Linked DNA regions of Spirulina major PCC 6313. The protein of the gene in region 1 binds, or shares a complex with, the protein of each later gene. Links are inferred from orthologs where the notes say so. Each region holds a gene or a part of one and is shown in the gene's direction. Other genes may lie near its edges.

Region 1 (3,685 bases):
TGATGGCCGTGAGCTTTGGCATCAACCATATTACAAACAATGCATTGATACATTTCAATGTCTTTCACCTCTTTTTGAACCTTACGATGCTCATAGGGTCTTTTTTTTGCCATAAACTCATGCTCAAAATCAAATTCAGGAAGGGCGTGAAGTTGTAATTATTCTTCAGAGTCTAGTGACTGCGAGTTTTGTGCCGGGAGTGATTGCATACTCCCTTCAACGATTGTTCCCCGTGAGTCGGGTGCAATTCTTTTTTTTGCGCGTTTAATTTCAGAGGAAATCTGCTCTTGCTCCGATTCAGTCAGACGATCAATGCGAACATGGATAGCACGATCTCTTTTTTCAGGTTGAGTCATGGTTGACAATCCATTATCCTAAAATGATGTCACTTTGATCATGCCATCGGGCGTATTGATTTCAGTCTGAATTTCAGGCCCGTCATGCAGATCATCTTTGCGAGTAATGATTAATTCAGGTTCTAAGTCAAGGCGAGGAATTTGCTGTTCATCAAGCCGGACGGAATGCAATGATACTTCACCATTGGCATTTTTGATCACAATTCGATAGCCTAAATCTGTCGGCCAAAAATTGAGAACTTCTTCACCTTCACTCAGGATTTTCATGGTAACGGGAGAGATTCGCTGTGTTGTCATGAATGTATTCTCCACTGTACTTTTGACATTATATTGTATTTCGATTGGCGATCGCTGTCTGCCATCCGACCGCCTTGCACGGGTGAAATCATAGCCAGGGCCGGGGAAAATCTCGCTACAATAGGGGACTGATCTGTATTGTTTGTCGCCATGACTGTTGCAACCCCCGTGGACTTTCAAGATGAATTTGAGGTCATCGTCATTGGTGCTGGCCATGCTGGCTGTGAGGCAGCATTGGCGGCGGCGCGGTTGGGGTGTCGGACGTTGATGTTGACCTTGAATCTGGATAAGATTGCCTGGCAGCCCTGCAATCCGGCGGTGGGTGGCCCGGCGAAATCGCAACTCACCCACGAGATCGATGCATTGGGGGGCGAGATCGGCAAAATGAGCGATCGCACCTATCTCCAAAAACGGGTCTTAAACTCCTCCCGCGGCCCCGCCGTTTGGGCCCTCCGCGCCCAAACCGATAAGCGGGAATATGCCCAAGTGATGCGCCGCGTTGTGGAAAATCAAGAAAATTTAGTGATCCGCGAAGGCATGGCCACGGATTTAATTCTCGGCCCCAATGATGAAGTGCTAGGCGTGCAGACCTATTTCGGAACCTGCTTTGCAGCGCGGGCGGTGGTGTTGACCACAGGCACATTCCTCGGCGGCACGATTTGGATTGGGAATAAATCGATGCCAGCAGGCCGAGCGGGAGAATTTGCCGCCGTGGGCTTGACGGAAACCCTAAACCGGATGGGCTTTGAAACCGATCGCCTCAAAACGGGCACACCGGCGCGGGTTGACCGCCGCAGTGTAGATTTTAGCGTCATGGAAGTGCAACCCCCAGACGAAGAGGTGCGCTGGTTTAGTTTTGATCCGGAGGTGTGGATCGAGCGGGAGCAGATGAATTGTCACCTGACGCGCACCACGGCGGCCACCCATCAATTAATCCGGGATAATTTGCATTTAACGCCGATTTATGGCGGCTTTATTGACTCGAAAGGGCCGCGCTATTGTCCGTCAATTGAAGATAAAATTGTGCGCTTTGCGGATAAAGAATCGCACCAAATCTTTATTGAACCAGAAGGGCGCGACATTCCGGAATTATATATTCAAGGCTTTTCGACGGGATTGCCGGAAACATTGCAATTAGAGCTATTGCGCACCTTACCAGGGTTGGAAACCTGCACGATGTTGCGCCCTGCCTATGCGGTGGAATATGACTATTTACCGGCGACGCAATGTTACCCGACGTTAATGACGAAAAAAATTGAGGGGCTGTTTTCGGCGGGTCAAGTTAACGGCACGACGGGCTATGAAGAAGCAGCGGCCCAGGGATTCGTGGCGGGGGTGAATGCGGTGCGCTTTGCCCAAGGAAAAGAGATGATTATTTTCCCCCGTGAACAGAGTTATATCGGCACACTGATTGATGATTTGTGTACGAAAGACCTGCGCGAACCCTATCGGATGCTGACCTCGCGGTCAGAATATCGGCTCATTTTGCGATCGGATAATGCGGATTATCGATTAACACCGTTGGGCCGTGACATTGGCTTGATTTGCGATCGCCGCTGGGATCTTTTCCAACGTAAATATGCGAATATTACCGCCGAAAAAGATCGTCTCGCGTCTAATCGGGTTAAAGAACATGAGCCGACGGGTCAGCAGATTATGGCGGACACCAACCAAAAGATTAAAGGCGCGATCGCCCTCGCGGATCTACTCCGACGGCCGGGGATTCATTACGCCGATTTGGAACGCTACGGGCTAGGTAATTCGGAGCTAAACAAGGCAGAAAAAGAAGGTGCGGAAATCGAGATTAAATATGCGGGCTATATCCAACGCCAACAAACCCAAATCGACCAAGTGGCCCGCAGTGCGAACCGAAAACTCCCGGAAAATCTCGATTATTTCGCCATCTCTACCCTCTCGATGGAGTCCCGCGAAAAGTTGGCAAAGGTGCGCCCCTTAACGGTGGGCCAAGCGTCGCGGATTGGTGGGGTGAATCCGGCGGATGTGAATGCGTTGCTGGTGCATTTGGAGGTGCGATCGCGCCAAGGAGCAGCGGCGATCGCGGGGAAAGAGTAACCCCCTGCTGCTGACCGGATGCGACGGCGAACCCTGGATGACTATGTGGGGCAAGAGCATATTATTGCGCCGGGTCGTTTGCTGCGACGAGCGATCGCCCTCGATCAGATCTCGTCCCTGATTTTCTATGGCCCACCGGGAACCGGCAAAACCACCCTCGCCCGGATTATCGCCAACACCACCAAAGCCCATTTCATCAGCCTAAACGCCGTTTTAGCCGGGATTAAAGACATTCGCAGCGCGATCGCCACTGCCCAGGAACAGAATAAGCTGATCAGCTTACTTGAGTTCATGCTGCAATATTTTTTTCTCTTCCGTGGTTATATATAGCAATCCCATTTGATTCATGAACAGGCAAGGGGCTTAAGCCCCTTGTTGATGAGGAGATCTGATCTCCGATTGATTTAGGATCGCTATAGTTTTTAATCAGCATATCAATCGCCCTTCTCCCACGAGGAGCCGGAAGAACTCACCCGACAGGAGAGAGTTTTGAGGGATTGAGGATCGCGATCGTGGCATGATTACAAGCCAATCACATCTCTGGACTTAGCAAGGATATCCTTGGGACGAAATGGTTTTGTCATATATAAATCTGCGCCGACTTCCTGCCCTTTTTGTTTATCAAACTCTTGCCCCTTTGCCGTGAGCATGATGATGTAAACCTGCATTAAACCCAACTCCTGTTTAACCATACGGCAGACCTCTAAGCCGTTCATTTTGGGCATCATCACATCTAGAAAAACCAAATTCGGTATTTCGGTTTGAATCACCTCTAGGGCTTCTTGGCCATTTTCTGCAATCAGTAACTCAACTCCCTCATCTTCAAGATCTTCTAGGGTTTGTTCGAGCAAAATGCGAATATTAGGTTCATCATCCACAATCAAGATCTTCTTCATACCTTTGTCACTCTGAGGGATAGCTTAATCTTATGGGTTACGGATATTCAGATTTCCTGCTCA
Region 2 (3,231 bases), 1.8 Mb from region 1 along the record:
ACCAATGCCGCTCCGCTGCATCTGGAGTTTGCAGTTGATAGCGTCCATTTTCATCCAGGCGGTACAGTTCGAGCAGAGATTGAACGGGATTGAAAATCACATACACCGGAACCTGTAACACCCGCTCATAGAAATACCATTTGCCCGGCGGATAGGTGGGTTTAATCGAATATTCACCGCCTTCTGTTGCTGAGATAAACTCCATGACGACTAAGGGAGTCCCGCCGTGGACTTGAGGGGTATAACTCCGCTCGATTGTCTCTGGGGGGGCTGCAACGTGAGGCACATAAACCCAATCCGGAGCCTTGACGACGATTTTGTCGTTGAGGGTGGCACAAATGCCGTAGTTAGTAGCGATGAGGTGTGGCTCAGTGGAATCAAGATGGTGACGGAAGGCGTTGGTGAGGGCTTCCGCGAGAAGAGACTGCGTGAGGTTGTCCACGGGGTCATCGGGTAAACAGTAATCCTCCGGTAAAGGTTCCCAGGTGATGGTGAGGGCTTGGGGGGTCGCGATCATGGCGTGGGAAGAGTAGCGGGGTTTATGGTGTCTATTATAGCGATCGCACTCTTTCCGTCCGTGACAAGGGGGCGACCCTCAGGCCAAGATAGAAGGTCACAGGATTAACACGTTTGGAGCATCTGCACCCATGCAACAGGGCGACACGATCGCGGCGATCGCATCAGCAATTGTTCCCAACCAGGGGAGTATCGGGATTGTGCGGCTATCAGGCGGGGACGCGGTGGCGATCGCGCGGCAACTGTTCCACGCACCGGGACGGCAACCCTGGGAGAGTCACCGCATTCTCTACGGCACGGTACGCGACCCCCAGACGGGGGCGGTGGTGGATGAAGCCCTGTTGTTGTTGATGCTTGCGCCGCGATCGTTCACGCGGGAAGATGTGGTGGAGTTCCACTGTCACGGCGGGATGATGCCGGTGCAGCAGGTGTTGAATCTCTGCTTGGCGGCGGGGGCGCGATTGGCGCAACCGGGGGAATTTTCCCTGCGGGCGTTCCTGAATGGGCGGATTGACTTGACCCAGGCCGAAAGTGTGGCGGATTTGGTGGGGGCGCGATCGCCCCAAGCGGCCCAGACAGCGATCGCGGGTCTCCACGGCAAACTCGCTGCGCCGCTGCGGGCATTGCGATCGCAGTGTTTGGATATTTTGGCGGAGGTGGAGGCGCGGATTGATTTTGAAGATGACTTACCGCCGTTGGATGAAGGGGCAATTCGTGAAGCCGTGGCCCAGGTATCGGCTCAGGTGGGGCAGATTTTAGCAACGGCGGATCGGGGGGAGTTGCTGCGCAGTGGCTTGAAGGTGGCGATCGTCGGGCAGCCCAATGTAGGAAAATCCAGCCTCTTAAATGCCTGGAGTCGCAGCGATCGCGCCATCGTCACCGACTTGCCCGGAACAACGCGGGATGTGGTGGAATCGAGCCTGATTGTGGGGGGAATTCCGATTCAGGTACTTGATACGGCGGGGATTCGGGAGACGGGGGATCAGGTGGAACGGATTGGGGTGGAGCGATCGCGCCGGGCTGCAACTGAGGCGGATTTGATTCTGTTGATGGTGGATGCGGTACAGGGCTGGACGGTGGCCGAGACGGAAATCTACGCCGCCATTCAGCACCGGCCGCTGATTTTAGTGATCAACAAAACCGATCTCGCCCCGCCGGAATCGGTAGCCTATCCGCCCGAAATCCAAACCATCGTCCCCACCACAGCGACCACCCAGACGGGAATTGAAGCATTGGAGGCGGCAATTTTAGCCCAAGTGGAGCAGGGACGAGCGATCGCCGCTGATCTCGATATTGCGATCAACCAACGCCAAGCTGCCGCCCTAACGCGGGCCCAAGGTGCGATCGGGCAAGTGGCCGAAACCATCACCGCCCAACTCCCCCTCGATTTTTGGACGATTGATCTGCGCACCGCGATCCAAGCCCTCGGCGAAATCACTGGCGAAGAAGTCACCGAATCCGTCCTCGATCAAATTTTCAGCCGTTTTTGTATTGGAAAATAGTCAGTTTGTTTTTGCTTCAATCAGGGCTAAAGAGGATTTGGGGTAAATTCACGATCGCATGCCACAAATCCTGCGGGCCGATGCCAAGGGTCACTTGGAGCACCACCAAAATCACGGCCACCGTGAACGCCGTTTGGACGCTGGTTTTGAGCACTTTCACTAACCACGTAAACACCAGCCAAGCGATCGCAAGAGCAGCCAAAAGCAGAAGCAATTCCATAACAGTCAGGGGCGAACTTAACGCAGGGCAACGGTAGTTTTTTCTAAAGCGTCGAGGGCTTCAATGGCGGCTTGGCGGGCCCAGCGATCGGCTTCCAGAATATCCTCTAGGGTGGGTTGGCTCATGTTTTGGGCGGTGAAGCGATCGCACACCTGTTCAATCAATTGAGGAATCGCCACAAATTTCACCTTTTCTTCCAGGAACAGCGCCACCACCTGTTCATTAGCGGCATTTAACACCGCTGGCATCGCGCCCCCGGCTCGCCCGGCGGCATAGGCCAGTTGCATACAGGGATATTTAGCGTGATCCGGCTCCCGGAACGTGAGATCCCCCGCTTTGACAAGATCCAGCGGTTCCCATTGGGTGGGGAGGCGATCGGGATAGGAGAGGGCATAGAGCAATGGTAAGCGCATATCCGCCCAGCCCAATTGCGCCAAAACCGAGGTATCTTGCACCTCGATCAGAGAATGAATAATGCTTTGGGGATGGATGACAATATCAATATGGTCGTAGTCCATCCCGAAAAGATAATGGGCTTCGATCACCTCTAAGCCTTTATTCATCAGGGTGGCGGAATCAATGGTGATTTTTTGCCCCATCGACCAGTTGGGGTGCTTGAGGGCATCGGCAACGGTAACTTGGGCGAGCTTTTCCACGGGCAGATCACGGAATGCGCCCCCGGAGGCGGTGAGGATAATCCGCCGTAATCCTCCCGCTGGCACGCCTTGGAGACATTGGAAGATGGCGGAATGTTCGGAGTCGGCAGGGAGAAGTTTCGTGCCGTGTTTTTCCACGAGGGGGAGGACGACGGGCGCACCGGCAATCAGGGTTTCTTTGTTGGCGAGGGCGATGTCTTTGCCGGCTTCGATCGCGGCTAGGGTGGGGAGGAGGCCGGCACAGCCCACAATGCCGGTGACGACGCTGGTAGAATCTCCGTAGCGGGCGACTTCCACGACTCCGGCTTGACCTGCGAGGATAATCGGTTGGGGGTCG

Evidence for each region.
Region 2: the proteins of mnmG (region 1) and mnmE are in contact, whole or in part, in a solved structure (PDB 9HIP), measured with the Escherichia coli proteins. The link is inferred for Spirulina major PCC 6313 from one-to-one orthologs.

Annotation. Positions count from the first base shown.
Region 1 is NZ_KV878783.1:3,147,410-3,151,094, reverse strand. The notes cover bases 378-3,264. They hold mnmG (tRNA uridine-5-carboxymethylaminomethyl(34) synthesis enzyme MnmG), read left to right. Parts: upstream 378-803; coding sequence 804-2,726; downstream 2,727-3,264. Other genes in these bases: SPI6313_RS13825 (response regulator), read right to left, coding at 3,248-3,264; SPI6313_RS13840 (hypothetical protein), read right to left, coding at 378-653. Outside these bases: SPI6313_RS13845 (HNH endonuclease), read right to left, coding at 1-113; SPI6313_RS22980 (hypothetical protein), read right to left, coding at 159-356; more of SPI6313_RS13840, read right to left, coding at 375-377; more of SPI6313_RS13825, read right to left, coding at 3,265-3,622; SPI6313_RS13820 (response regulator), read right to left, coding at 3,670-3,685. UniProt on the Escherichia coli protein: NAD-binding protein involved in the addition of a carboxymethylaminomethyl (cmnm) group at the wobble position (U34) of certain tRNAs, forming tRNA-cmnm(5)s(2)U34.
Region 2 is NZ_KV878783.1:1,315,630-1,318,860, reverse strand. Bases 1-2,832 are described here. They hold mnmE (tRNA uridine-5-carboxymethylaminomethyl(34) synthesis GTPase MnmE), read left to right. Parts: upstream 1-647; coding sequence 648-2,018; downstream 2,019-2,832. Other genes in these bases: dxr (1-deoxy-D-xylulose-5-phosphate reductoisomerase), read right to left, coding at 2,256-2,832; SPI6313_RS05630 (hypothetical protein), read right to left, coding at 2,035-2,238; SPI6313_RS05640 (Uma2 family endonuclease), read right to left, coding at 1-517. In the rest of the region: more of dxr, read right to left, coding at 2,833-3,231. UniProt on the Escherichia coli protein: Exhibits a very high intrinsic GTPase hydrolysis rate. Involved in the addition of a carboxymethylaminomethyl (cmnm) group at the wobble position (U34) of certain tRNAs, forming tRNA-cmnm(5)s(2)U34.